4 regions of the Lysinibacillus sp. NPDC093190 genome follow, and region 1 is predicted to be linked to each of the others. Evidence: riboswitches for the same ligand, from Rfam matches in the RefSeq annotation. Region 1 holds a riboswitch; each other region holds the start of a gene.

Region 1 (7,626 bases):
AATTAACACAGTGATTGTGGCATTACTCTCTGCATTGATTTCTACAATCATCGGGACACTAGGAGCTATTGGCATTGTCACTGTTAAAGATTCAAAAATGCGCAATACCCTACTTTCTTTAAACAATGTGTTAATTGTTAGCCCAGATGTCATTATTGGTGCAAGCTTTTTAATTTTATTCACAATGATTGGTATTAAATTAGGCTTTACTTCTGTGTTAATAGCACATGTAGCGTTCAGTGTCCCAATTGTTGTACTAATGGTTTTACCGAAACTATTAGAAATGAATAAATCATTAATCGATGCTGCATTAGATTTAGGAGCAACGAAAAAAGATGTCATGATGCGTGTTATTTTACCGTATATTCAACCAGGGATTTTTGCGGGGTTCTTCCTTGCCTTAACGTATTCTCTTGATGATTTTGCGGTAACATTTTTCGTGACAGGTAACGGCTTTAGTACTTTATCTGTTGAAATTTACTCTATGGCTCGTGCCGGTATTTCCTTAACGGTAAACGCTATTTCTGGTTTAGTATTCTTTGTAACAGTTATCGTCGTAGTTGGCTATTACTTCATTACAAGCCGCGCTAGTAAAAGAACGGGGGGAACTCAATGAAGCAATTAATTCAAGCAACAGTCGCAATCCTTGTCGTTTCCGCCCTTTTGTTCTATGCTGCTGACGCCCTAAGTGCCGGCGGTGGGAAAAGTGGTAAAGATACGTTAACAATCTTTAACTGGGGAGAATATATTGACCCAGATTTACTGAAGCAGTTTGAAAAAGAAACAGGCATTCACGTCATCTATGAAACGTTTGATTCAAATGAAGCAATGATGACAAAAATTCAACAAGGTGGTACAGCTTACGATATCGCAGTACCTTCTGAATATATGATTGAAAAAATGAAGGAAGAAAACTTACTTATTCCTTTAGATAAAACGAAAATTCCTAATTTAAAAAATATCGATCCTTATTTTTTAGATTTACCATTTGATGACGACAATAAATATTCTGTTCCATATTTCTGGGGAACAGTCGGCATTGTTTATAATCCAAAGCTCGTTGAAAATTTAGACTTCTCATCTTGGAAGGACCTATGGGACCCTTCGTTAAAACGTAAAGTCTTTTTAGTAGATGGTGCACGTGAGGTGATTGGTATGGGCTTAAACAGCCTTGGCTACTCACTCAACTCTTTAAATAACCAGGAGCTACGTAAAGCTACTGATAAACTAATCACATTGGCGCCGAATGTTAAAGCCATTATCGGGGATGAAATTACACCGCTGATGGTTAATAATGAAGCTGCTGTGGCACTCACTTGGTCTGGTCAAGCAGCTGACATGTTGTCAGAAAATGAAGAATTAGACTTTGCTGTACCAAAAGAAGGCTCAAATTTATGGTTTGACAATATGGTTATCCCAAAAACATCAAAAAATATAGATGGTGCACATGCCTTCATTAATTTTATGCTGAAAGCTAAATCAGGTGCTAAAAATGCTGATTATGTAGGCTATTCTACCCCTAATATTGCAGCGATGAAGGTAATGGATAAGGAAGTTGTCTCTGATAAGCGCTTCTATCCTTCTGAAGAACAACGTAAAACATTAGAAGTTTATAAAAACCTAGGTCCTGATTACTTAGGCAAATACAATGAGCTGTTTTTAGAATTTAAAATGAGTATTCGATAACCTCAAAGCGCAAGAAATCAATTTTAGAAAAGTTGATTTCTTGCGTTTTTTTGATGTAATATTTTTTACTTTTCTATAAAAATATACTGATGCTTGTGAAGTGGTTGATTGGAGTGGAGACTGGGCGACTCCTTGGGGGTCAGCAATAGAGGAACGAAGGCTAAAACCATCACGTCCTGTGATAACGCCTTCGTGACCAGCATCGTGCTGGTCCGAGACCCTGCAGCGAAGCGAATGTTTTCTGTGCGAAAGCGTAGTGCTAACGTAGCGGCAGCAAATGTTTTATCTGTGCGAAAGCGAAGCGACAGCAACAACGAAGCGGCTCATCGGACGCCCCCAGGAAGCTTTGCTCTGTGCGAAAGCGTAGCGTCAGCAACAAATGTTTTCTGTGGCGAAAGCAAAGCGGCAGCAACAAATGGTTTCTGTGCTAACGTAGCGTCAGCAACAATTGCTTTCTGTAGCGAAAGCAAAGCGCCCAGTCGGAACGGAAATCAACCCCTCGTTTTGCGGGAAGGTCATCTGAATTGACACCTGATTCCTAGCCTCTTTTTTCGTTTAGCTAATGGTAAATTTCTATGGGGAAGCCGGGTGCAGAATTTGTTTTAATAATTAGAATCCCCATAAATAAGTCTCTTATTTCAGACTTATAGTCAATAGTAAATGTACAAGCCTTGTGGTAGACTGTAGTATATTTGATGAAAGAAAGGGGTATTTGATGACCCAGCAGAAGTCTAATAAGGCGGCTTTGTATATTTTAATGTTTAATATGTTTATCGCAATGGGGAGTATCGGAATTATTATTCCTGTCATGCCTGATTATTTAAAACTATTTGGTGCTGCAGGACAAGTACTTGGCATGTTGATTGCAACGTTCGCCTTAGCACAATTCGTATTTTCTCCAATTGCTGGGAATCTTTCCGATCAATACGGTCGTAAAAATCTCATTATTTTCGGCCTTATCGTAACAGGACTTGCACAAATTGGATTCGGACTTTCTACAGATGTGTGGATGCTCTTCTTGGCACGCTTTTTAGGTGGCCTTGGATCTGCATTTGTGGCACCTCCTATAATGGCATTTGTGGCTGACATCACAACGTACGAGGAACGCGGAAAAGGTATGGGGATGATAGGGGCAGCAATGTCCTTTGGTTTTATGATTGGACCAGGTATCGGCGGATTCCTCTCAAAAGTTAGTTTGCATTTTCCGTTTTATACTGCTGGATGTGCAGCTATCTTAGCAGCTATTTTATCGTTCTTTTTATTGCCTGCTACAAAACCGAACACTGCTAAAAAAGCACAGAAGCAGGATAATCTTGCAAAGCAGATGGCCCGTTCAGTCCGAATGCCTTATTTTGTCATGCTAATTATCATGCTTGTATTCTCTTTCGGGATTGCTAACTTCCAAACAACATTATCATTATTTGTTACAGACAAGTTTAATTACACACCTACTGATATCGCCATTATATTAGTTATGGGCGGCGCTTTTGGTGTTGTTGTACAGATGTTTGTTATTACACCGCTGTTTAATCGCTTCGGCGAAATGAAAGTAGTGTTAGTCAATTTATTTATTGCAGCCGTTTCGATTTTCTTAATATTATTCGCATCTGGTTTTGCACTTATTTTAATTGTAGCGACAATCTTCTCTACAGCTACGACATTGATTCGCCCAGCTGTCAACACATTGATTTCAAAGCTTGCTGAGAATGAACAGGGCTATGCAGCTGGTCTGAACAATGCGTATATGAGTCTTGGTAATATGATTGGTCCAGCTCTAGCAGGTATATTATTCGATTGGAATATGAACAGTCCTTATATATTCGGGTCTATTATTTTAATGGCTTGTTTCTTCCTTGCCCTTATTTGGACAATGAAAAAAGCACCACACCTTATGCATCCTGATACAAAATAGTCTGAAAAGTTATTGACTATTTTTAGTAGTATGCTACATTAATATGTGAAAAACTAAAAATTCTATTAATTACCACTAGGGGAGTCTTTAAAAGGCTGAGACGTATATTATCATATACGGACCCTTTGAACCTGATCTAGTTCACACTAGCGGAGGGAAGTGCCGACACTTGCTTTTTACTATGTAGATACAAGGCCGCTTCCTATTGTTTTTTAGGAAGCGGCTTTTTTACGCTTTAGCGGCCGTTCTCACTGGCTTAGCGACGGTATTCTCCTATTTAGTGGCGCTTCTCATTGGCTTAGCGGCGGAACTCTTCTGTTTAGCGGCGCTTCTCATAGCTTTAGCGGCGGTATTCCCCACTTTAGCGGTGCTTCTCATTGGCTTAGCGGCGGAACTCTCCTGTTTAGCGGCGCTTCTCATTGGCTTAGCGGCGGAACTCTCCTGTTTAGCGGCGCTTCTCATTGGCTTAGCGGCGGAACTCTCCTGTTTAGCGGCGCTTCTCATAGCTTTAGCGGCGGTATTCCCCACTTTAGCGGCGCTTCTCATTGGCTTAGCAGCAGAACTCCCAACTTTAGCGGCGCTAACTATAAAATTCACATTTCAAAGGAGTGGAAATTATGTCAATTCGAAAATTAACAATCATGGCCTTATTAGTAGCAATTGCAGTAGCAGGTTCTACCTTCGTTTCAATACCAACGGGGATTGCGCGTGCCTACCCTGTCCAGCATGCCATTAATGTTATCGGTGCTATCATTCTTGGTCCAGTGCCTACTGTTATGGTCGCCTTTGTCACAGCCATTATTCGTATTTTAACAGGCACAGGCTCATTACTAGCTATACCTGGCAGTGTTATTGGCGCTCTATGTGCAGCTCTTGCCTATAAATACAGCGGTAAGCAATGGCTTGCAGGAGTCGGTGAAATGTTTGGGACAGGTATCATTGCCTCACTTTTAGCAGTACCTTACGCACATTTATTAATGGGGACATCCGTTGCTGCTTTATTTTTCATGCCAGCCTTTTTAACCTCAAGTACTATTGGTGCTGTCTTAGGTATTGTCGTTGCTAGGTATTTGCGTAAGACAGTATTTGTAACTAACCTAAACACTCTGCTTAAATAATAGTTAAAAACGTTACTTTCTTCGAATGATGAAAGTAACGTTTTTTGGCCAACCAAATTCACCCATACTTCAATGGTAATCCCATTTCATGAGCAATTAATAAAAAATCCTTTTTGCTTATTTCAAAATGACCAAATCTAAATTTATAGCCATATTTCGATTTGTCTTCTACAAATTCTAAGTAATCTAAAATCCTTTTTATTGGCACAGCTTTTGCATCTTTATAAAAGTCTATATCTCTTCTAAAAGGAATAAAATTTTCTGACATTTGGAACTCGTATATTCGCTCGTCCTTTATTCTTCCTATTGCGGTAAATGCTCTCACAGGCTCATTACTATCTAGACTTGTTTTAGGAGAATAATAAATAATCCAATCTCCTTTTGCCATTCGTTTCAAAGGACTTTCTTTACCATGACATAACTGACCGAATCCTCCCTCAACCCCTTTTTGCACATGATTAAGAGATACCACGCCAATCCAATATTTCGTGTCCCTTTCAGGCGTAAGAAGAGGATTTTTCTTAGGATATAATGACATAGTTTCTGTCCCCTTTATTTTGGAATCATTGCTAACGATTTTATTTTTTCGTTTTCTAGAATTAACCTTTCCTCTAAAATTACTGGCTTTGGCAAACCATCCCAAGAAGTTGAAACTGTAGCAATACACTCTGTATCATCACCTTCAATATTGTGGACAGTTAATTTAAAGCCTTTCGGCATAGGCGACATGTAAAAGTTTTGTATTTCTTTTTTTCCTGTAAATATTTCACCTTTAAAATTTTTTAATTCACCATGATCCGCATACATGTCAGATAAATCCTGACCCTCTATTTGCACTCTTTTCAAGTACTCCTTCATAACCTCTACTGCTTTCATATGTCATCACTCTTTCTTTTTTATTGATATGGTTAGCAATTATGTCTCGGCATAATTGCATCCTGATTCAGCTTTATGCTTAGGCCTGCGTGATGCAGGTCAGTTAGCCGTTATCGCATGGATGCAATGATTTTAGGCTAACTTCCTTTAAGAACTCTTTTCCGAATCCGTGACATCCGCCGGAAGTTTAACTTCTTTCAGCAGATTGCTGAAAGGAGTTAAATCCTATCCACGATTTTCATATACTTTTTTCAATATGCTTTTCAACAGTTCTTTTTCTTCCAACGAAAGTACGTTTAACACTTCATTCTCAGAAATCGAAAGGGTCTTCGATAACTCTTCTGCCAAATTCCTCCCCTGTTCCGTAAGACATATTAAATTCTCTCTTCTATTTTCTGGATTTTTCTCCCTATAAACATAATTTCTTTCTTCTAAACCATCGATAAAAAAGCGGACACTATTTTTATCTAACTTTAAAATCTGCCCTATTTGAATTTGACTAAGTTTTTTTTCTTTTACAGCAATCATGATCCCAACTTCTCTAGATTTCATTTGATATTTTTCACTAATATATTTCTCGAGATTTCCCTCTAAAGCCTCACCTAATTTAAAACTTAGAAAACCAAAAGAATTCATTATATTGGTCATTTTTGAACCTCCAAATCATTAGTAATTTAAAATTATAGTAATATTTCATTACTATCATCAATTATTACATTTGTATACATTATTTACAAGATGAATTCACTAAATTCTCTAATTCCACAAAAGTAGCATTCTAAAATTGATACTCACCAGTTAAAGCGTATTTATGCTGATTAAAGTCAATTTTGTGTATGCATCCTCTTTTGCTCTTTCGAAGGTGCATGTCGATAAAAAATTAAAAGTTGGGTGATAAATCGCTAAAGTTTATCGATAAAATTTAAATGTTGGGCGATAATCCCTGAAGGCATATGTCAAATGACAAAAAAACGATGGCAATTGCTATAAAGTGATGCAACATCTTTTTTTTGTCGTTTTTTCATGCCCTTTAATAGCTGGGGAACATTTGTGTCCTCTGCCTGTATTGGTTTTTCCTCTACACGCTGTACTTTTTTCTTCGGACTTGTTAGGAAGCCCCAAACAAAACATAAAATGGAAATATTATGATTATAAACCATGATTTCTTAATAATACCTTGTTATACCAAATATTGTATGATAGAATTATATATATCCATATTATATAAATATTGGAAATGAATTTACAAAAGGAGGGTAGTATGTAATATTAGCAATTATTCTATTACACTATTAATACAGGAGGAGAAGTATTGATGAAAAAGATTAAATTTACTTATTTTTTAATAGCGTTGATTGTTTTTTCTACCATGGTGCCAAATTTTGCACAAGCACAGGATGTCACTGAAAAAGAGAATGCCCTAGGAGAGTCTATATTATACAATTTTGAAACAGGTAAATTAGAAATAGTTAAAGAGTTTGCAAATGAAAAATATGATTTTAATGATTCAGAATTAGATTATTATAATGAAAAGTTTAATGAATTAACTGTTGACGAGACGAATAAATTGCTATTATCACAAGGTATTGATATTGAAAATTACGAGGGAGATGTACTTTACTTAGAAAACAACGAGGGTACAGTACAACCTTTTGGTGTAATAGCCATTCTAGCAGGGATAGGAATCGTAACAGCAATAGGTTACTTCTGGTGGGACAAATATCTAACATATAAAATAAAACAGAACCTAATAGACAAATGCTATAGTATCGGTGGAAGTCCTGTTTTTGACAGTCGAGATGATTCAGGTTTTAAAGGTGATCCTAAAAAGAACGGTAATTATTATGAAATTTCTTCAGAGGGTGGATATAATTTCGCTTGTGAAAGACCTTAAATTACAAAAATTTTCACTTTCAATTTAAATTTTAAGAAATACTAGCACCTCATGTCGTTTGATATGCTCCCCATTAGGTAGACAGATTAAAAAAATAAATCTGTTTATCGAATGGGGAGTTTTTATGAGGAAGCATTTCT
Region 2 (7,626 bases), on a different contig from region 1:
TTGTGTTGAAACATAAGCCTCTACTCGATGTAAGCCTATTTGCTCGAACGCAAATTGCACGACCATATTAACTGCTTCTGTCACGATCCCTTTTCCAATATAAATTTCATCCATCGCATAACCAACAAACGCACTGGAATACGGTAAACGTTTTACTGCATAAAGAGCAATATGTCCTATTAGATTATTTGTACCTGGCTCAAAAATACCGAAAGTAAATTCTCTCTTTGAGTCCATTAAGTATAAGCTTTCTTGAATTTTTTTATATTGAGCATTAATTGTATAATATTCCGGTCGTTGTAACGGTTCGTATGTAGACCAAAAGTATTTATTGCGACTTACGAGATCGGTTAAACTTTGTGCATCTTTTTCATAAAATGTGCGAATGTAGCATTTCCCCCCCTGAATTGATACCACATTTTCACCCTTTTTCCTCAATAATCTCCAAATTTTAAGCACCATTTTTCCACACTAACCTTCCGATAATTATCAACACGTTTTAATGCCTGAGTTCATTTTATCAATGGATGAAGCCACCACTATTGGTTCAACTAACAATCAATGGGAAAACAACCCACTGATTGAAGTTTTACTTTATTGTATGTAAAAAAAGATGCTGCTACAACTAAAACATTTCGTCTTGTTGTTACAGCATCCATAACATTATTTCATTTTTTGTTTTTGTTTTGGTTTTTGTTTTTTAGGCTTCTCTTCTAGTAATTCAAGGCTAGATGATTCAGCATCTTCTAAATGTGCTTTGCCTAATACATTCGTTAAATGAAGGCCACGTTTTTTTGCCTCACGTTCAATATGTGCTAATGTTTCTTGCAACACCTGTACACGAGCATATTGTTTATCGTCCCCTGATACTAGAACCCATGGCGCACTTTTCTTATCGGTCTTCTCAAACATTTCATTCGCAGCTTCTATATACTGAGGTGTTTTTTCACGATTTCTCCAGTCTTCATCTGTTAGCTTCCAAGACTTATATGGATCCTCCTCGCGTTCTTTGAAACGATTAAGCTGCTCCTCATCAGATACTTGAAGCCAAAACTTAATTACAATATAATCTCCGGCTGTTAAAATCTTTTCAAAATTATTAATTTCTTCGTATGCACGAGACCACTCTTCTGTTGTTGCAAACCCTTCAATACGCTCAACTAATACACGACCATACCATGAGCGATCAAAAATAGAGATTTGTCCATGCTGTGGCAACTTTCTCCAAAAGCGTTGTAAATAATTGTAGCGCAGTTCATGAGGCTGAGGTGCTGAAATTGGGTGTACGACATAGCCACGTGGATCAACACGTTCAATTAGACGCTTAATAGCGCCACCCTTACCAGCAGCATCCATACCTTCAAATACTAAAATTAGCCCAATTTTATTGTTTAATAAAAACTGTTGAGCATTTAACATTTCATATTGGAGTACTTTTAATTTCTTTTTATACATTTTCTTATCCAGTTTAACTGATAAATCTAGATCATTTAAATTTTGAGTCATTAAAACTTCACTCCTTACATTTGAATATTCTTATTGTACTAAAGAAATATATGACTGCCTATTCAAATGGTAAATTGTAGATATTTTTAACGAAACAACGCAATACATTGTTGGAAATTTCCGCTATAATGAAATATAATGTTACAGTCCTATACTTATTTGTCTTTTCCCTATACAATTTAACACGAAGGGAGAGGAAAACATGCCTCGATTTTTTTTGATGACAATCACTTATATTGTCTCACTCATCCTAACCTTTTCATCCTATTTCATGAAAATAAACGGTCAATCTTCTTTAGAGATTTCAAATCGTTTTCCTGTAATATTTGCACCTTTTAATGTTAGTTATGTGATTTGGATTGGGGTTTACATGTTACTTGGTTATTGGTTAGTCATGAATCTAAAAAAGACAACTATGAAACAGACTGTTCTCTTTAGTAGCATATGTATCATGCAGGCGTTAGCGATTGTTGTTTGGCATCACGAACTATATATCGTGTCAATTGTCAGTACGTTCATTTTAGTACTGTATTTATTAAAATTGTACAAAACGTACCCTCTCAGCAATAATTCACTCTCAGGTCGTATACCCTTCTCGATTTACTTCGCATGGATTACATTTAGCCTGATGACAAATATAAGCTTAACGCTAACATCTTATCAATGGAATGGTTTTGGCCTTAGTAATCCACTTTGGGCAGTTATTTCACTGACACTTGGGGTAGCAATAGCGCTACATATCCGATTCCATTATTTTGATATTATCTATCCAAGTGTATTTATCTGGTCCTATATTGGGGTAGCATTACATAATGGTTTTGATGAGCTACTTGTGACAACGGCAGCCTTGTTTTTATGTGGAGTGCTACTTGTCGGTATATTATTTATTAAAAAAAATCCTGCCTACCAAAAATAAATTGGTTAGCAGGATTTTTAGCTTTTTTATTGTTCATCTAGAGAAGTTAAAATAATTGGTTTGTCTTTAGTAACGATAATTGAATGCTCGATTTGAGCAACTAATGATTTGTCTGGCGTAACGAATGTCCAGCCATCACCAGACTCTACAATATGCTCCGCTTTTGCTGAGATAAATGGCTCGACTGCAAGCACCATGCCTTCTTTCATAATTGTAGAATCCCAAGCATCATAGTAGTTTAAAATATGATTTGGCTCATCATGTAAAGAACGACCTAAACCGTGACCTGTTAGGTTCATAATCACTGTTAAATCATTGGCATATGCTTCACGCTCAACAGCTTTACCGATTTGGTTTAATTTTGATCCAGCTTTTACTTTTGTCATCGCACGGTCGAAAGCACTTTTAGCTACGCGACATAACTTTTCTTTATCCTCATAGCCATCACCAACTACAAATGAAATGCCCGTATCAGCAAAGTAGCCATTAAGTGACCCAGATACGTCTATATTTACGATATCTCCCTCGTTAATCACACGTTTACCTGGAATACCATGTGCGACTTCCTCATTTACACTAATACAAGTGTATCCTGGGAAATCATATTCCCCTTTAGGTCCAGAAATCGCTCCTGCTTCAGCAAACATACGACCTGCAATTTCATCTAATTCAAGTGTTGTTACACCTGGTTTTGTAGCAGCCTTCATTGCTTCACGAATTTCAGCACAAATACGGCCGATTTTTTTAAAGGCTTCAATCTCTTCTTGCGTTTTTACAATCATTTTTAACGTCCCTTTCATCTAATATCTATTCATTAATATAACATAACTTTTTATACAAAAAACGCTAAACGCTTTAAATATTATATGTCATCATAAATTGTAAAGTGCTGAAAAACAGGTTCATCACCAAAAGTTGAGGATGACATTTATTTAAAACGTATGCCATTCATAGGTTGATTGGAGTGGAGGCTGGGCGACTCCACAGGGATCAGCGATAGAGGAACGAAGGCTAATACCATCACATCCTGTGATAACGCCTTCGTGACCAACATCCTGTTGGCCCGAGACCCTGCAGCGAAGCGGATGTTTTCTGTGCGAAAGCGAAGCGTCAGCAACAAATGTTTTATCTGTGCGAAAGCGAAGCGTCAGCAACAAAGCCCCAGCCAGAACAGAAATCAACCTCATGCTATGGTGATGAGCTAAGAAAAATGACCCATCTTTCAATTTACTAAAAATAAAAAACCCTCCACTTATGTGAAGGGCATAATAATTATGATTTTCGTTGCATTAATTGAGGTGCTGCCGTAAATAACAACACACCGACAATTGCTGTTAAAATCGTTGCTGGTAGCATATATGTTCCGTTATAGATAATTGAATAAATCCATGCATTTTGATCGCCAGCATACTCTGCGAAAAATACAGCGCCTGCAATGGTATGTGCTGCATAACGTAAAAAGCCCGCTAATACAGTTCCTACAATAATATAAAGCGCCATTTTCTTTTTGTTTAACTCTTTAGCAGCCTCAAGCACTGGTCCACGCACAACGGCCGCTAAGCCAACTACTGTAAAGGCAACACCATAATCAAGTGTTCCTTGAAGCCAATGTATAATATAGGCACCAAACATTGTTTGCATAACACCAATGAGTAAACCTGTTGTCATACCTGGAATAAGGCCCCAGCGGAATGCTATTAAAATTATTGGCACCATCACTAGACTAACAGAGCCACCTTGTGCCCATACTTTAAAGGAAACCTGATCTAGCACAAGGCCAATCGCTGCGAATATCGCAATCTCCACAAGCATTAAAAGTTTTTTATTGTCCATAATTATTCTCTCCTTTGTTCCGATGTAGGATACAAGAGCAGGAATAGAAAACTGTTGGCAAATATGTCACTATCAGGCATCAATAAAAATAAAAACGATGCCAGGACAGAGCCTCACATCGTAAAAGTGTCGGTTTCTATCCACAATCCCTACGCAAGTGTTAACTTACAGGTTCGAAGAGTCAAGGCATTACGTGCCCAGTCTCAGCTGACATCATCAGCTCCCCTTGTGGTCGTTACATCTTAATTTATTTGAACAACCTCATTGTACGCAAACACCGTTACGATTACAACCTCTTCCACATTATTTTTTGAAACTTTACTGTTTTTCATGCGTAAATATTAAAAAAGGAGGTACAACTATGGAGAACCAAAAAATTTTATCTGCCTTTAGTTATCTCAGTATTTTATTCGCACCTTTTATTGTGCCATTAGTCGTTTACTTTGTTGCAAAAGATAGCGACGTAAAGAGTCACTCTATTCGAGCACTAATATCACATTTAATCCCAGTCGCATTCGGAATTATATTATTTGCAGTCTTTATTTTCTCAACTTTATCATTCAGCACCAATTTTGACTTAAATTCGGATAGTAATACTTTTCTTATCATTTGGTTTGCTTCATTCGCAATTTACATTCTCATTTCATTAGGAGTCGTTATTTGGAATATTATTCAAGCTGTTCGCGTGATCCGATAATTTTCAGTTTCACCTTGAACAGATAGTACTTAAGGAGCTGTTATTTTGTGAAAGTATCTAAAGTTGTTAAAACCGCAGTAAAATTAGCACCTATCGTTATCCCGATTGTCAAAAAAGTAATCGCTGCAAAAAAAGGAACAAATCCTAACGTAACTAAAAAATAACAAAAAAGCGTATTTCCATATAACGGAGATACGCCTCCTTGTTATTTCACTTCAAAATATGTTTGACTATGACCGTTCATTGTTTTTTCAACATGCAACACTGCAGGCATTGTAGCTTTTAACTCTGCAACGTGTGAAATGACTCCAATCATGCGTCCGGAATCTTGTAAATCAATAAGTGTATCAATCGCCTTATTTAACGCTTCCTCATCGAGAGAACCGAAGCCCTCATCAATAAACATCGTTTCAATGCGGATATTACCTTGAAAGCTTTGAATGACATCTGCCATACCAAGGGCAAGACTTAAAGACGCATTAAACTTTTCTCCCCCTGATAATGTTTTCACATCACGTAATTGATCCGTATAGGCATCATACACATCTAGTCCTAGCCCACTTTGCTTGGCATGCTTTTCCAATCGATCTGAACGTCGGAGCTCAAATTGACCGTTGGATAAATGATAGAGTCGGACATTCGCTGCCTCTGTAATTTTATCTAAATAATTGATTTGAATATAACGCTCAAAGGACAGCTTTTTCGCATTCTGTCCATTCAACATTGCATACAGTTCCTTCACCCGTCCCGCCTCTTTTTCAAGTAAGCGAATCTCCTGTTCGGTCTCCTCAACTTTTTCGATAAACTCTCCGCAAGCTTTCGCAAATCCTTCAATCTGTTGCAATACTTTAAAGGCTTCCTCATATGTTACACGAAGCGTTTCTAACTTTTCTTCCATTGCCGTTAAATCTTGCTTCTCTTGTCCTTTAAGATGCTTCGTTCCTTCAGCAATTTGTACTTGTAATGTGTGGATTTGCAATGCATAATCACTGCAAGCCTTCCGTAAAGATTCTCTTTGCAACACGCTACGCTTCCCATTAGCAAATTCTTCATAGCTCTCAAAGCCTGCTTCCATCATACTTACAGAAAATTGCTCGCGCTTTTCATCCATTTTCAGCTTTAATTCCTCAAAAGCCCGTTTCGCTATTTCTACGGTCATTCTAGCATTATTCGCTACTTCCTTGGCAGTTTGCAAACTTTGTTGACTACTATTCCACGCTGTTTGTAATGCAACCTTTTGTGAACCTATATCAGCAATCGCCTGCTTCAATGCTTGTAGCGTCGTAAGATTTTCTGGAATATGCTTTTGCTGCTCTTCCACAATTGCTTGTTGCTTAGTCAATTCCTTCGTCTTTTCAGCTAAATATTGCTCTAGTTTTATGTGCTTTTCTTGCAGTTGCTCTAGTCGTACACGATGATCCTTTTGTTTTATGCGTACATCAGATAATTGAGTGCTCACTACTTTTAAGGTTGTAATTTGTTGTTCTATATTTTGTAAGGAAGCTTCAATTTGTGCTTGATTCGATGGATCAATTTCATTCGTCTCTAACTGTTCTAGCGCCTCTTGTAGAAGATGCTTTGTAGAATTCAATAAAGCTTCTTTCTCTAAAAACTTGCGCTCATCAGTAGTAGCCTTTCCTCGTAAAGCCTCTACTTGTGCTAATTCAATCATTTCTAATTGCTCAGCATGCGTTTCGAGATGTGTTGTACTACCGCACACTGGGCAAGGCTCTCCGTCCTTAAGCTGCTGTGCTAAAATACTTGCCTGACTCGCATTCCATTGCTGCTCCAGCGTTTGAAGAGCCTGCTTACTTTCTTGATAACGGACATTAGTAATGGCTACATCCTGCTCCGCAGTTGCAACTGCTCTCGTGTATTTTTCAACTTGTGCTAGTAATGATACTTGCTCTTTCAGCTTCGGGAGCTGTTCTAAATAACTTTCATATGGCTCAAGTTGTTTTTCATATTGATCCATTGTTTTTGCTAGTTGCTGAACTTGCATTTGTCCTATTTCTACGATTTTACTATTATCGCCTACTGCTAGCTTTGCTGTTGCTACATATTGTTCAGCTATTTGCATTTGCTGCAGAGTATTCTCATATGCCTCGAATGTCGGTAATAATGCTTGCAGCTGTATCTCCTGTTGTAAAACATGTTGACGTTCAGGTTCTTTCGCCTCTTCAACGTTAAACTTTTCTTGTGCTATTTTTAACAGATCTTCTGCGTTTTGCCGCTCTGTCATTGCTTGCTGATAGGATTGATCTTTACGATTTTGTTCAGCACGTAAGTCGATGCATTGTTGCTCAAGTACGACAAGACGCTCTGCCTTCTCAGCTAATGCAATTTCACGTTCTTTGGCGCTATATACATCTTGCTCTTGTAGCAATGCTTGCAGACGATTTTGACGATTCGTTTGCTCATCAAATTGCTCATTCAATGTTTTCGCCATACTATAAAATTCTTGTTCTTTTTGATGATGCGTATAAGCTTCTTTATAGCGCTGCTGTTCCAATTGTATACATTCCGTATAATAGGTCTGCTCTTCTTCCAGAGCTTTCTTCAACTGATGCATATTTTCAGTATTATTAGTAATGCAAGTAAACAAAGATGACGAACGCTGTGGTAAAGCGCCTGCAATTTGGCCAAGAAGATGTTCCTTTAATTGTTGAGCACG
Region 3 (7,626 bases), on a different contig from region 1:
GTTTAACATTAGTTATTACATGGTGGGCATCTAAACGAACTTCTTCTGCAAGTGATTTTTATACTGCAGGCGGTGGGTTAACAGGCTGGCAAAATGGACTAGCCATCGCTGGTGACTACTTATCAGCAGCATCTTTCTTAGGGATCGCCGGAGCAGTTGCATTATTTGGATTTGATGGATTCTTCTTCTCTATCGGTTATTTAGTAGCTTACTTAGTGGTTTTATATATCGTAGCTGAGCCATTACGTAATCTTGGTAAATTTACATTAGCTGACATGATCACAGCGCGTTTTGATAGCTCTAAAGTTCGTGGTACAGCAGCTTTAAGCACTATTACAATTGTATTATTCTACATGATTGCACAACTAGTTGGTGCAGGAGCACTTATTCAATTACTTTTAGGAATCGACTATTGGGTTGCCGTTTTAATTGTGGGCTTCATGATGACGACTTACGTACTATTCGGTGGTATGACTGCAACATCTTGGGTACAAATTATTAAAGCTTGTCTTTTAATGTTAGGTACAGTTATTATTTCATTCTTAGTATTAAAAGAGTTCGGCTTTAGTATTGCAACGATGTTCAAAGAAATGGAAACTGCAACTGATAGCGGTGCAGCTTATTTGAACCCAGGTCTTAAATATCAAAATGGTATTGATACTATTTCAATGTTAATTGCTTTAGTTTTAGGTACAGCTGGTCTTCCACATATCCTAATGCGCTTCTTTACAGTAAAAGATGCGAAAACTGCTCGTTCCTCTGTAATTTGGGCTACTTGGATTGTAGGTATCTTCTACATTCTTACAATCTTCTTAGGCTTCGGTGCAGCTAAATTCGTTGGTAAAGAAGATATTATTGCTGCAAACGCTGCTGGTAACATGGCTGCTCCACTTCTGGCGGAAGCACTTGGTGGGGACATTCTATTCTCATTCGTATGTGCGGTAGCTTTCGCAACAATCTTAGCGGTAGTAGCTGGTCTTGTACTTTCTGGAGCTTCTGCCCTATCACATGATATTTACGGACAAATCATTAAAAAGGGTAAAGTTACAGAGAAAGAGCAAGTACTTGCAGCTCGTATAGGTTCTATTACAATCGCTATTATTTCAATCCTTTTAGCACTTGGTGCACAAACATTAAACGTAGCGTTCTTAGTATCACTTGCATTCTGTATTGCAGGTTCAGCTAACTTACCTGTAATCATTTATACAATCTACTGGAAACGCTTTAATACAGCAGGTGCTATTACAGCAATGTTGACAGGTTTAATCTCTGCTTTAATTCTTGTTGCAGTTTCACCAAACCTTTGGAATCCAGTTGAAGGAAAAGCAATTTTCGTTGGTGATCCGTTAATTACGTTAACGAACCCAGCAATAATTTCTGTCCCACTTGGCTTCCTTGGAGGTTTCATCGGAACATTGCTTTCTAAGGAAACAAACGATAAGAAATATCGTGAAGTGGATGTTAAAGCAAACACAGGTATTTCTGTACAGGACGTATCTCACTAATAATAGGTCAACCGCCTCGTAAGTTCATACTTACGAGGTTTTACTTTTTCTTCCGTATTCGGTACGATATTTACAAATGACTATTGGGGGTAAGATAACTTGACTCAATCAAAAGCAAAAAAGAAGCGTATGCATGTAAAGCGCACTAAAGGGAAGGATGTTGAAAAAAATCGTCAATCCTCCCCTTTCAGTACACATGAAAGAGTAACGAAAACTAAAAAAGAAAGCATTGAACAAAATTTTACAAAGCATAGAAAACACAACCACACTGAGGGTGATTAGTGGTTGTGTTTTATTTTGTTAATGAGAGATCTTCACGAACATTTTAGTGATTCTGATATTTTTATCAGCGATGTTCGGTGCTTTATCAGCGATTTTAGCTCTTTTATCAGCGATGTTCGAGGTTTTATCAGCGATTCTGGTACTTGTATCAGCGATGTCCGGTGTTCAACTCTTTTATCGGAAATTGATAAAAAAACACAACCGCTCTTTAAAAGAACAGCTGTGTTTTTTGTTATAAATGATAAAATATTGTCGTATTTCTTGTGATGATGCGCGCCGCTTCCTGTGTTGTAAGCCCCTTTAACGAAGCGATAACCTCAATGGAATAATCCATCATCCAAGGAGATGTTCGTTTATTGTCAAAAGCACCTTCGAATGGCCATGGTCCATCTGTTTCTACCATCATCAGCTCGATTGGGTATTTTTTGATCAGCTGTTGAATCTCAGCCTCGTACGTACAATCAGGCGTTACAGAAATGAAATACCCATTATGAATCATCCGTTCAATCACTTCCGCATCGCCCTTAAACCAATGAAAATGCGCTTTCGTTACATGATGTTTTTCTAGCAGATCACAAACAATTGCCGCATCCTCATAAACCGCATGTAACACAATCGGTTTATTTAATTCCTTTGCCAATACAATAAATCTTTCTAACAATGCTTCATAAGGAAGATCATCAATCGCCTTCTCCTGCTTCAAATAATAAGGCAATCCTACCTCGCCAATCGCCACCATTTCATGAGCGTGTTGGCGTATCCAATCGAATAAAGCCTCTTCCTCCGTATCACTAAGTAACGGTTGTTCGGGATGAAAGCCAAACGCTGCTTTTACCTTTGCATAGGCTTTCGACAACTTCAACGTCTTCTCACACGATTGAAGATTCATGCTCACGGCAATTACATGTTCAGCTTCCTCAAGCAAAGTTGGTATGTCGTTTTCCTTATACTGATCTAAATGAATATGTGCATCAATCAACATTGGCCTCATCCTTTTCTTCTTTTAAATACGTGAATAACTGTTGCTTTAATGCTGTAAATGTAGCGGAATGGCGAATTTCTTCTTGTCGTGGCCTTGCAAAAGGTACGATAATTTCTTTTTTAATCGTTGTAGGCCGTTTCGTGAGTACGAGGATACGATCAGCTAAAAAGAGAGCTTCCTCGATACTATGTGTAACGAACAGTATAGATTTCCGATCTTTCTCCCATATCGATAAAAGCCACGCCTGCATTTCAAGCCTTGTAAACTCATCAAGCGCAGAAAACGGCTCATCTAAACATAGAATGGGCTTATTACTGACAATTGCACGTATAAACGATACTCGCTGTTGCATACCACCCGACAGTTCATTGGGATACGCATCTTCAAACGCTGCGAGCCCCACTTTGTCTAACCATTCCTTCGCAACGTTGACATTTGGTTTTCCATGAAGCTCCTCGACAATCGTGACGTTTTCTAATATTGTACGCCAGGGTAATAAGCATGGTTGTTGAGGCATATAGCCAATCGTTCCTCTTTTTTGCTGGATATCTGTATCGTTTAATAAAATGGCACCCTTATCAATAGAAGAAACACCGCCAATTAATTGAAAGAGTGTACTTTTTCCACTGCCTGACGGACCGATAATCGCAACAAATTCCCCGTCCTTCACCTCAAAAGATAAATTACGAATGACAGGAAGAGCATCAAAGGATTTATCAATGTTTTGAATGTTTAGCATGGCGTCCTCTCCCCTTCACAACAAGTTTTTCTAAAAATTGAATAGCACTAAATAATAGTAAACTTAAAAAAATGATGGCAAAAATCGCTACAAACACACGATCCGTCCGAAATGAAGATTGTGCCAATGTCATATAGACACCAATCCCCTTTTTCGCACCTAGCCATTCCGCAATGACAGCCCCCATTACACTATAGGTTGCCGCAATTTTAATGCCAGAAAAAATTGCCGGGTACGCATAGGGCCATTCAAGCTTCCAAAAGGTTTGTGCTTTCGTTGCACCTATCATCTCAAAATAATGCTTCAGCTCAGGTGAGGTTTGACGGAAGCCATCCATTGCCGAAATAACGATGGGGAAAAAGCACACAAGACAAATAATAATGAGCTTTGGCATTAAGCCAAAGCCAAACCAAATGATTAATAGCGGTGCTAGGACGAGCACAGGAACATTCTGCGACATGATGAGAATAGGATAAAATAGCTCCCGCACAAACGTAAAACGATGTAATAGCACGGCAACCGTTAGTCCACATAATATCCCGATGGCTAGACCAAGAAGTGCTAATTGAACAGTCGCTAAAGCATGCGGTACAAACGTCTCATACGATTGCAAGCCTTCTTTTAAAATGGCACTTGGTGCGGGCAATAGCCAATGTGGCACGTCTGCAAAACGGACAATTAGTTCCCATATGAATAAGAGGAAGGCGATAAAAATTATCGTCCTTCCCTGTTTGAAAGCCTGCCTCATCACTGGTATTTCTCCGTTAGTGTATCCATTGTAATACCGGATGGCTGATATAAAATTTTCACTTGTGTAATGACATTAATAGCGCCAAGCTCAATCATCTTATCATTCATTTTTCCAATGATTTGTAGTAAAGTCGATAGCTCACCCTCCATTGTCGTTTCTAATGGATGAACTTCATATTTCACCCCAGATGCGTCGATAACCGCAATCGCTGCATCGACAAATGGGATCACATCTTCATATTTTTCAGTTTTCGGGATAATTTGTACACTTATTAATGAGTTTGCCATACTATTTTGTCTCCTTTTTCGGTAAAAAGTCGTTTGTAAATGCTTGTTTTGCGTTAAATTCGCCCTCTAAAACTTTGTTGCTGGCCATCCATTTCGCATAGTTTTCCCAGATAGCTAGCTTTTGCTCGCCCCATTGTGCAGCGTCGTCTTGATATTTATCTGCTAGCCACTCCTGACTTTTATGCACAAGGTTTTTATCTAAATCAGGTACCGCTTCTAGTAAAATATCAGCTGCCTCATTTGGATGTTTTATCGCATATTCATAACCCTTTGCTGTAGCAGCGACAAATGCTTTTACCGTCTCTGGGTCATTCTTAATCATTTTTTCATTTGTAGCAAGTACAGGTGTGTAATAATCTAACTGATCACTATAATCTGTTAAATATAACATGTTCAATTTTTCACCACGTTGTTCTGCTTCGATACCTGTCCATGCATAATAAATCCACGCAAAATCAATATCTTTTTTCATCATTGTGAAGAAATCTATATCGCCTGCATTGACTATATCTAACTTATCAATATCCGCATTTTCTGTTTGCATAAGTGATTGCAGTACAGCCTTTTCAAGTGGTGCACCCCAGCCACCGTATGTTTTACCTTCAAAATCCTTTGGTGACGAAATGCCTTTTGACGCAATGGATGCGAAGCCAGAAGTATTATGTTGAATAATCGCTGCAATCGATACTAAAGGTACATCCTGAACGCGTGCCTGTGTAATGCCTTCCTGATAGCTTACTCCAAACTGAGCCTTGCCAGACGCCACAAGTTGATCTGCGCCCGTTTCGCCAGGTAATAAAATATCAACATCTAAGCCCTGTTCCTTAAAGTAGCCAAGTTTTTTCGCTACATATAAGCCTGTATGATTTGTGTTCGGTGTCCAATCAAGAACGACCGATACTTTTGTTAATCCTTTTGCATCCTTTTTAGCCTCTTTTTCGCTACAGCCCACTAATGTTAAAAGCGCAGCCATCAAGATCAATAACCATTTTTTCATGCCGAATCCTCCAAGTAAGTAGTGTGAAAGTGTTCATGAATGAATGTGTTTACCAGAAGATAGCGTATTCACGGTTTGTTTACACCAAAGTCTGTGCATGCAATAAAAGTCTGCAAAAAAACGCCTAGGATTCCTCCCAGACGTTTTGTAATCAGTATCAAAAATTTTTATTTTTTGAATAGATGTTCCCTACGCTGGTACGAGCCAAATCAGGTTCAAAGGGTCAGCGTCTATCGGACACAATCTCAGCTGGCAACACCAGCCCCCCTACATTCTTTCCATATGAACTTTTCGTGATTATTATACCCATATCTCTTCGTAAATGACAAGGCTCTGTTTACCGAAAGCACTGCAAATAATAATTTTAAAGTCCATCCCTACTTAGAATTCCATTTGTTGGAACTTGTTTTTTTCTATATGTTTTAGTGTTTTTGCTTCTTCAAATAGCGTATTTTTTCTTTTTATTGCCATGTTTATTGGAACAATTGGTGAGCTGATGTTTGTTCCTATTAAGCAGGCAATGATAGGAGAACTTGCCCCATCTAACGCTCGTAGCACTTATATGGCTGACTACCTACGGAGCAATGATTGTATCTTCGTTATTGATCATCATTGGAGAGTGGATTCGCCCCATATATATGAGCGGATTACTCCTTATTCTAGGAATAACTGGTGCATTTTTGTACTACGTAATTACAAAAACGCTATACGCTAAAGTTAGTGAAAGGACTGAAGAAAAAGTACCTGTTTCATATTAAAGGATTGTTTTGCACTTATGAAAGAAAACAAAAGAATCTAACTAGAAAACGATTTTATTGTTATTTTTTAAGTTTGGTAAAGTATTTTTTTAATAAAAATAAAACCTCTCCCATAAATGTTCGAAGTTTTAATAATAAATAACTTTATTGCATTCATCCCTTCTTTAGATTGTATAGGTTAGACAAAACACAAAGCATATTGGTTTCAATTAACCTAAAAAGCCCAGCTCTCAAGGAGCATGGGCTAGTAATGTTATTTCTCTTCTTTTTTGACCGCGAAGACATGTGAAATGGTACCGTCTGAAGCTATATCCACTTTAAAGGAGCCATTTGAATGGCGATCTGCTCGAGTTAATGCTTGTACATCAAGGATCTCTTGCACGCCTTTTTCCGTTTCGATTGTTAGCTGTTCCTCATCAGTTACCTTGACTACAGCCACGATACGATGTGGGTTCGCTTTTAATTCTGTTAACACTTTTAAGCCGCGTTTTGCACGACTAGTCATCTCTACCTCGGCTACATTCATTTTCTTCACAGCACCGCGATGCGTCACAATCGCAACATATGCCGTGTCATTTAGCGGTAAAACATTGACGCCGACTAATGCTTCTCCGTCTTTCAGCGTAATCCCTTTGACGCCGCCTGTTTTTACACCCGTTACTGGTAATTCCTCCATTGGGAAACGAATAGCATAAGCCGTATCTGTCGTTAACATTAGTTCTGCCTCGTCCGTCACGATATCTGCAAAAATCATTTCATCGCCTGATTTGACATTCATCGTTTTGATTGGTTTCGAATAGCGTGTAACGGCATAATCTGCTAAAAGTGAGCGTTTAATTTGTCCATCTTTCGTAGCCGTTAAAATATACGTATTGGCCTGTTCGAATGTTTCAAAACCGTATACAGCAATAATAGATTCATCTTCCCCGGTTGGCACAATACTTGAAATATGCTGACCAAGATCCTTCCAACGAATATCAGGTAGTTCATGGACAGGCTGATAAATATAATTGCCTCGATTTGTGAACAGTAATAGATGATGCTGCGTATTTAAGTTCGCTTCATATAACAAATAATCGGAATCTTTCATCGCAAAATCCTGACCATTCGAAGCTGCATGTGAACGTGTAGATGTACGCTTAATATAGCCATCCTTTGTGACAGTCACTACGACCTCTTCACTTGGGACAAGGACATCTAACGTAATTTTGATTTCTTCAATTTCTTGTTCAATTTTTGAACGACGTGGCTCTGCAAAGCGCTTTTTAATGTCAAGTAGTTCCTGTTTAATAACACGTACAAGTTTTGCTTCACTATTAAGAATA
Region 4 (7,626 bases), on a different contig from region 1:
GGTGTTATTTTAAAGAGTCAAAGTGTTGATGATGCAGAAAGTGCAACATTGAAAACTGCTGAATATTCGGCAGCAAAGATGAGTGAACGCTTTAATAAAGTAAACACGACTTTACTGACGATGAAACGTATAGTCGAGGATATGGAGAAAAAAGGTAAACTTTCTGCAGAAGACATAATAAAAATGATGGAAACTAACTTAACTAATAATGAAGATTTACTTGGTGTAGGAGCTGTTTTTGAACAGAACTCCACAAATATAGAGCCAACAATAAATGCTACTTTAGTAGATTCAAAAAAACGCTTTATACCTTATTTAAATAAGGATGGAAATGGAATAACAACGACGTCTCTTGAAAGCATCGACGACAAGAGTATTTCCGAGTGGTATTGGATACCGAAAGAAGAAGGAAGATCCGTCCTAACGGAACCGTACGAATATAATATCAACGGACAAACAGTACAAATGACAACGATTGCTGTTCCGTTAGTCGATGCTTCCGGATCGTTTTTTGGCACATTGACGGCTGATATAGCTATTGACTATTTAAAGGGATTGACAGAGTCCGTAAAGCCAGATGGTGGCTATGCAGCTATTATTACTAATAATGGAGTTTTAACTGCAAATAGCTTTGGTGAGTCATTAAAAGGATTAAATATGCAGGATAATTTGGACTGGACAAGTATTAAACAAACAATGGATAGTGGCGAGCTAAAAAGTATGTATTTGGATTCCAAAGAGCTTAAGGAAAATTCATTTAACGTTTTTGCTCCGATGAATTTAGATGAGATTGATGAAACATGGACTGTACAATTAGTGCTACCAAAATCCAAAATATTAGAAACCTATAATCATGTGCTTACTTTTACCATCATAGCGTCAATTATTATAATTGTATTAATGGCCGTTGCTAGTGCATTGTTTATCTATAAATTACTGAAGCCATTAAAGTTTTTACGCACTTCTATTGAAACGGCGGCAGATGGAGATTTAACTCAAAAAGTGGATGAGAAATATATTAAGTCTGATGAGATTGGTGCTGTTGCATTAGCTTATAATAATATGTTAGATCAAACGAATAGCGCCATTCAAACCGTGCTGAATGCTACGACATTACTCAATCAATCATCAAATTATGTTCATGAGGCGTTTAATGAAATAGTTGCTTCAAGTCAAGAGGTTTCGGTAGCTATTAATGAAATTGCGCAGGGGGCATCAAAGCAATCTGAGGATACAGAAGAAACTAATTATCGAATGATAGATTTATCCGATCAAATTGATGCTATTACAACGCTTTCAAATGAAATGGATGAGCTATCGAAAAAAACGAAAACAACTACAGACGAAGGAATGAAAGAAGTCGAAAGCTTACGTGAACGTAACTCAGAAACGAATGTAATGAATGGACGTATTCAGCAGCAAATGGAGTCATTGGCGTCTAATATTGCCAATATCAATCATATTATAGCGTCTATTCAGGGTATTACTGAGCAAACAAATTTATTAGCCTTAAATGCAAGCATAGAAGCTGCACGTGCTGGCGAACATGGTAAAGGTTTTGCAGTTGTCGCTGAAGAGGTACGAAAGCTAGCAGAGCAATCTAGAAATGAAACAGATATTATTAAGCAAACGGTAGATAGCATTCTTGAAAATTCTCAGCAAACGGTAGCTGTCATTGCCTCAAACGCGGGCTTAATACAAGCTCAAAATGAGTCAGTACAAAGCACTGAGGTTGCGTTTAAAGACAATAGTGAGCTTTCTAGTTCTATTGCAACGTCAATTAGTGAGTTAATGGCTAAACTTTCTCATATGTTAGAGCATAAAAATCAAGCGATTATGGCAATCCAAAGTATTTCTGCTATTTCTGAGGAGACTGCTGCATCTGCAGAACAGGTAAGTGCATCTGCTATTGACCAACAAGCGGAACTACAAAAGGTTGCAGAGTCCATCAATAATATGAACGAAATTTCAAAAGAATTACAAGCGGTCGTTAATCGATTTAAGCTTGTTTAACTTCTTCCAGAGAAAGACTGCTTCAATATGAGGCGGTCTTTTTGTTCATTTATGATAAAAGGCGTTGGGCTAAAAGTGCTTCGTAAAGGGCTATGAGTTAATGGTGAAGTACATTGACCAAGTATAAAAACAGCCCTACTATAGGAGAGGAAAGGGGACACGCTATGATGTATCTCGGTATGATTTTTTTTAAAATTGTAGCTCCAATTTTAGTGCTTCTAGTACTTGGCGCAGTTTTACAAAAGAAATTTCGCTTTAATTTAAAGGCGTTATCTCAACTTATTACATATTGCTTCATGCCAGCGGCTGTTTTTGTGAATATATATGAAACGAGTATAGAGCTGACTGTACTTGGAGAAGTTGCGTTATTTATTTTACTCTTTATCGGAAGCCAAATGGTGCTTAGTCACTTTCTAGCAAAGGGACTCGGCTTAGTAAAAACAGAGGCGGCGGTGTTTAAAAATAGTGTTGTCCTAATTAATTCGGGTAACTACGGTATTCCGGTTGCACAAATGATTTTCGTGACCCAGCCGATTGGAGTAGCAATTCAGGTCATTCTCGTCATATTTCAAAATATGACGACCTATACTTACGGCTTGTACAATTTAATTTCTTCAACAAAATCGGGCATGTCTATTGTGAAAGACTTCCTCAAAATGCCTATTATTCATGCACTTATTATTGGTGTAGCAATGAACTATTTTAATATCGCTATTCCGCAGTTTGTAAGAATTCCAATAGACCATGTGGCAGATGGCTTCATCGCTGTAGCATTAATAACTTTAGGGGCACAACTATCACAGCTTGAAATCAAATCCATGTTCAATAAAATGGTATTCATTAGCTGTTTTACACGACTAGTCATAGGGCCAGCCGTAGCATTGCTGATCATTTATGCGCTTGGCCTTGACGGTGTCGTGGCACAATCACTTTTTATAGCTAGTTCGTTTCCAACATCGCGAAATAGTTCTAGTCTGGCATTAGAATATGACGTAGAATCGGCAACTGCTGCACAAACAGTATTATTTTCAACGATTGTGAGCTGTATTACAGTGACGATCGTGATTTACGTAGCGGAACTGTTGTTTACCTAACAGCTGGATGTTATTCGGAATAAGATAGAGTGACAGCCCATCTGGAGTAAGCGGTTTTTCTTCTGATTTTTAAAAATAGGCTAATCACCAAAAGTTAGGGATTATACTTTTTAAAACGTATGCCATGTAAATAAGTTGATTGGAGTGGAGGCTGGGCGACTCCTTGGGGATTAGCGCCACAGATGAGACCCTGGAGCGAGCAAGTAGGGGAACAAAGGCTAAGGGCATCACGTCCTGTGATAACGCCTTCGTGACCAACATCATGTTGGCCCAAGCGGCTCATCGGGCGCCCCCAGGAAGCTTTGCTCTGTGCGAAAGCGAAGCGACAGCAACAAATGTTTTATCTGTGCGAAAGCGAAGCGACAGCAACAAAGCGCCCAGCCGGAACGGAAATCAACCACACGTATGATGATGACACAAAAATATTCAAATGAAGCTTCCATCTCTTAGCAATATCTGCTACACTAGCATCAAACTTAATAGCATTAACTAGGGGAGTCTGATGAGTCAGGCTGAGAGGGAAACGCATAGAGGTTTCTTGACCCTTTGGACCTGATCTGGCTCATACCAGCGTGGGAAAGTTAACCATTATTGCACTCTACGTTATTTGCAATAACTTTACCTTTACATTCTTAGCCGGATCCAAATTTTTTTGGATTCGGCTTTTTGTTTTTGTGGGGTGAGCTAGATTCGGTCCTTGGATAAAAGTAAAAGGGAGCGAAGTAGTTTATGACAACAGTTAGCGACAAGAATATTACGATTATGTCAAGTTTTGAAGGAAGTAAAAAAGTTTACGTAGAAGGTTCTAGACCAGATATTTTAGTGCCAATGCGTGAAATTGCTCTAAGTCCTACGACAGGAAGCTTTGGTGAAGAGGAAAATGCACCAGTACGTGTTTATGATACGAGCGGCCCGTACACTGATCCTGCACATAAGGTGGATATTACAAAAGGATTGCCAGCTTTATGTAGTGCATGGATCAAAGAACGAGGTGACGTTGAAGAATACGAAGGTCGTACTATCAAGCCAGAAGATAATGGTTTCCGCAAAGCTGATGATCCACGAATGAATGAAAATGTTTTTCCGGATTTATCTAGGAAGCCTTTGCGTGCGAAGAAAGGTAAAAATGTAACACAGCTTCACTATGCACGAAAGGGAATTATTACTCCAGAAATGGAATTTGTAGCGATTCGCGAAAATATGGACCCAGAATTTGTGCGCTCAGAGATCGCGGCAGGACGTGCTATTTTGCCAGCTAATATTAATCACCCTGAGGCAGAGCCGATGATTATTGGACGTAACTTCCACGTAAAAATTAACGCCAATATTGGAAATTCAGCGGTGTCATCCTCTATTGCAGAAGAGGTAGAAAAAATGACATGGGCTACACGCTGGGGTGCTGATAACATTATGGATTTATCTACCGGTAAACATATTCATACGACACGTGAATGGATTATCCGTAATGCCGCGGTGCCGGTAGGAACGGTGCCAATTTATCAAGCGCTAGAAAAAGTAAATGGTGTGGCAGAGAATTTAACGTGGGAGGTGTATCGTGATACGTTAATCGAACAGGCTGAACAAGGTGTCGATTACTTCACGATTCATGCAGGGGTATTGCTACGCTATGTGCCATTAACGGCCAATCGTGTAACAGGCATAGTGTCTCGAGGAGGCTCGATTATGGCACAGTGGTGTTTATATCACCATCAAGAAAGCTTCTTATATACTCATTTTGAAGAAATCTGCGAAATTATGAAAACCTATGATGTTGCCTTCTCTTTAGGTGATGGTTTACGTCCTGGTTCTATTGCAGATGCAAATGATGAGGCTCAGTTTGCGGAGCTAGAAACGTTAGGGGAATTAACGCAAATCGCCTGGAAGCATGATGTCCAGGTGATGGTAGAAGGACCAGGGCATGTACCAATGCATCTTATTAAAGAAAATATGGATAAGCAGTTAGAGGTGTGTAAGGAAGCTCCTTTTTATACTTTAGGGCCACTGACAACAGATATCGCGCCTGGCTATGACCATATTACATCGGCCATTGGTGCTGCGATGATTGGTTGGTATGGTACGGCAATGCTATGTTATGTAACGCCTAAAGAGCATCTCGGCTTACCAAATCGTGAGGATGTTCGTGTAGGGGTTATTACGTATAAAATTGCTGCACACGCGGCAGATTTAGCGAAAGGACATTCGGGAGCACAGCAGCGTGACGATGCACTATCTAAGGCACGCTTTGAATTCCGCTGGCGCGATCAATTCAACCTATCGCTTGATCCAGAGCGTGCAGTCGAATATCATGATGAAACGTTGCCTGCAGAAGGGGCAAAAACTGCGCACTTCTGTTCAATGTGTGGACCTAAGTTTTGTAGTATGAGAATCTCACAGGATATTCGTAATTATGCAAAAGATAGTGACTTAAATACGACTGAAGCAATCCACAAAGGTATGCAGGAGAAAGCCGAGGAATTTAAAAAGGCAGGCAGTCAAATTTATCAATAATTATTAGAGCGAGGCTGGGACATAACTAAATGGTTCCTTCATAAAGCCGAATAATCTCTAAATTAACAAAAAACGATAAATAGAAAAACCGAACTATTTTGAAACACTTCATGAGCGTTTCATTGGATAGTTCGGTATTTTTGTTGGCTGAAACACTTTTGTCCCAGCCTCTTTTTTAGTCATTAAGATAAAAAAAACTCCATGTGAAGTTGCCCTTCACATGGAGTAAAAAGTTGGATTTGGATATCAATAATAGTGGAAAATTAGACGTTAGTTGGTTGTTTTACGTATGGGTTTGAAAGATCCATACCTTCTAATGAAAGACCCATAGCTTTTGCTACACCTTCACCATATGCTGGATCAGCTAAATAGCAGTGCAGGATATGGCGACGTTTGATGAACTCTTCAACTGACGCCATGTCATTAGCAGTATTTTCGAATAGGCGTTGTTGCTCTTCGGCAGTCATTAGGCTGAATAATTTACCCGGCTGCTCGAAGTAGTTGTTGTCGTCTTCACGGAAGTCGTGGATACCAGCATTACCGTCAATACGTAATTCAGGCTCTTTGTAGTCTAAATTATGCTCCCATTCACCATAGCTATTTGGTTCATAGCCTAAAGTTGAACCAAGATTACCATCGAAACGCATAGCACCATCGCGGTGGAACGTACGGAATGGACATTTTGGTGCGTTTACAGGAAGCATGTAGTGGTTCACACCTAAACGGTAGCGTTGTGCATCTGCATACGCAAAGATACGAGCTTGTAACATTTTATCTGGCGAGAAGCTAATACCAGGGATAATGTTAGATGGTGCAAATGCAGCTTGCTCAACTTCCGCAAAGTAGTTGTCCGCGTTTTTGTTTAACTCGAATTCACCTACAGGAATTAATGGGAAGTCTTTTTTATACCATACTTTCGTTAAATCAAATGGGTTATATGGTAATTTGCGAGCTTGTTCCTCTGTCATTACTTGAATGGACATTTTCCATTTAGGGAAATCGCCTTTTTCAATTGCTCCATATAGATCGCGTTGTGAAGATTCGCGGTCGTTACTAATCACTTCAGCAGCCTCAGCACCAGATAAGTTTTTAATACCTTGCTCTGTACTGAAATGGAATTTAACCCATACGCGCTCATTTTCTTCATTAATAAAGCTATAAGTGTGAGAACCGAAACCGTGCATATTGCGGTATCCAGCCGGAATACCACGATCAGACATAACGATTGTTACTTGGTGAAGTGCCTCTGGTAATGAAGTCCAAAAATCCCAGTTTGAATTAGCGTTTTTCATATTTGTACGTGGATCGCGTTTTACCACGTGGTTTAAATCTGTAAAGTGTAAAGGATCACGGAAGAAGAATACAGGTGTGTTGTTACCAACTAAATCCCAGTTACCTTCTTCAGTATAGAACTTAAGTGCGAAGCCACGAATATCGCGCTCAGCATCCGCTGCACCACGCTCACCTGCAACTGTGGAGAAGCGTGCAAACATTTCAGTCTTTTTCCCAATCTCTGAGAAGATTTTTGCTTTTGTATATTTAGTAATATCATGCGTTACAGTGAAAGTACCGAATGCACCTGAACCTTTAGCGTGCATACGACGTTCAGGAATAACTTCACGGTTGAAGTTCGCTAATTTCTCAACTAGCCATACATCCTGAAGTAATAGAGGACCACGAGGACCTGCTGACATTGAATCGTGGTTGCTTACTACTGGAGCGCCACCTGCTGTTGTAAATCGACGGCTACGATCATTTTCATTTGTCATATTAGTTTACCTCCTGAAGAAAAATTGTGAGTCAAACTCTTCATCAATAACTATAACAAACACAAACTAGAATTGCTAGTAAATTATAATGATTATTGTTAAAGAATTTTTACATTAAGATATAAACTATAAATATATGCTAGATTTAAAAGGTTTATGAATAACTTTTACCACTAATTAAGTTTTTTAAACATTTTCGAGAATTACTTAAAAATAAAAGAAATTAAAATGAACTCCTTTGT

Evidence for each region. Region 1 has a riboswitch for thiamine pyrophosphate ahead of thiW (energy coupling factor transporter S component ThiW). Riboswitches for the same ligand answer to the same signal wherever they lie in the genome.
Region 2: linked by a shared signal. The riboswitch ahead of thiT (energy-coupled thiamine transporter ThiT) and the one ahead of thiW (energy coupling factor transporter S component ThiW) in region 1 are both predicted to bind thiamine pyrophosphate.
Region 3: linked by a shared signal. The riboswitch ahead of ACQKOF_RS04815 (ABC transporter substrate-binding protein) and the one ahead of thiW (energy coupling factor transporter S component ThiW) in region 1 are both predicted to bind thiamine pyrophosphate.
Region 4: linked by a shared signal. The riboswitch ahead of thiC (phosphomethylpyrimidine synthase ThiC) and the one ahead of thiW (energy coupling factor transporter S component ThiW) in region 1 are both predicted to bind thiamine pyrophosphate.

The regions. Positions count from the first base shown of each region.
Region 1 covers NZ_JBNNVG010000001.1:9,029-16,654, reverse strand. The annotation lists gene ACQKOF_RS00090 (ABC transporter permease) at 1-616, shown strand, start outside; gene ACQKOF_RS00085 (ABC transporter substrate-binding protein) at 613-1,686, shown strand; gene ACQKOF_RS00080 (MFS transporter) at 2,402-3,598, shown strand; TPP riboswitch at 3,666-3,773, shown strand; gene thiW (energy coupling factor transporter S component ThiW) at 4,216-4,716, shown strand; gene ACQKOF_RS00070 (EVE domain-containing protein) at 4,775-5,254, opposite strand; gene ACQKOF_RS00065 (hypothetical protein) at 5,269-5,592, opposite strand; gene ACQKOF_RS00060 (MarR family winged helix-turn-helix transcriptional regulator) at 5,818-6,240, opposite strand; gene ACQKOF_RS00055 (hypothetical protein) at 6,549-6,752, opposite strand; gene ACQKOF_RS00050 (hypothetical protein) at 6,908-7,486, shown strand; partial or broken gene ACQKOF_RS00045 (IS3 family transposase) at 7,611-7,626, shown strand, end outside.
Region 2 covers NZ_JBNNVG010000010.1:86,103-93,728, reverse strand. The annotation lists gene ACQKOF_RS10385 (GNAT family N-acetyltransferase) at 1-462, opposite strand, end outside; gene ACQKOF_RS10380 (polyphosphate kinase 2 family protein) at 664-1,506, opposite strand; gene ACQKOF_RS10375 (hypothetical protein) at 1,709-2,422, shown strand; gene map (type I methionyl aminopeptidase) at 2,449-3,204, opposite strand; gene thiT (energy-coupled thiamine transporter ThiT) at 3,695-4,255, opposite strand; TPP riboswitch at 4,384-4,492, opposite strand; gene ACQKOF_RS10360 (DUF4870 domain-containing protein) at 4,617-4,952, shown strand; gene ACQKOF_RS10355 (SbcC/MukB-like Walker B domain-containing protein) at 5,158-7,626, opposite strand, start outside.
Region 3 covers NZ_JBNNVG010000004.1:29,537-37,162, reverse strand. The annotation lists gene ACQKOF_RS04845 (solute symporter family protein) at 1-1,505, shown strand, start outside; gene ACQKOF_RS04840 (hypothetical protein) at 1,605-1,787, shown strand; gene ACQKOF_RS04835 (TatD family hydrolase) at 2,020-2,769, opposite strand; gene ACQKOF_RS04830 (ABC transporter ATP-binding protein) at 2,759-3,508, opposite strand; gene ACQKOF_RS04825 (ABC transporter permease) at 3,486-4,256, opposite strand; gene ACQKOF_RS04820 (thiamine-binding protein) at 4,256-4,546, opposite strand; gene ACQKOF_RS04815 (ABC transporter substrate-binding protein) at 4,548-5,543, opposite strand; TPP riboswitch at 5,713-5,822, opposite strand; gene parC (DNA topoisomerase IV subunit A) at 6,555-7,626, opposite strand, start outside.
Region 4 covers NZ_JBNNVG010000015.1:101,447-109,072, forward strand. The annotation lists gene ACQKOF_RS13440 (methyl-accepting chemotaxis protein) at 1-2,013, shown strand, start outside; gene ACQKOF_RS13445 (AEC family transporter) at 2,178-3,107, shown strand; TPP riboswitch at 3,589-3,703, shown strand; gene thiC (phosphomethylpyrimidine synthase ThiC) at 3,837-5,615, shown strand; gene ACQKOF_RS13455 (catalase) at 5,879-7,384, opposite strand.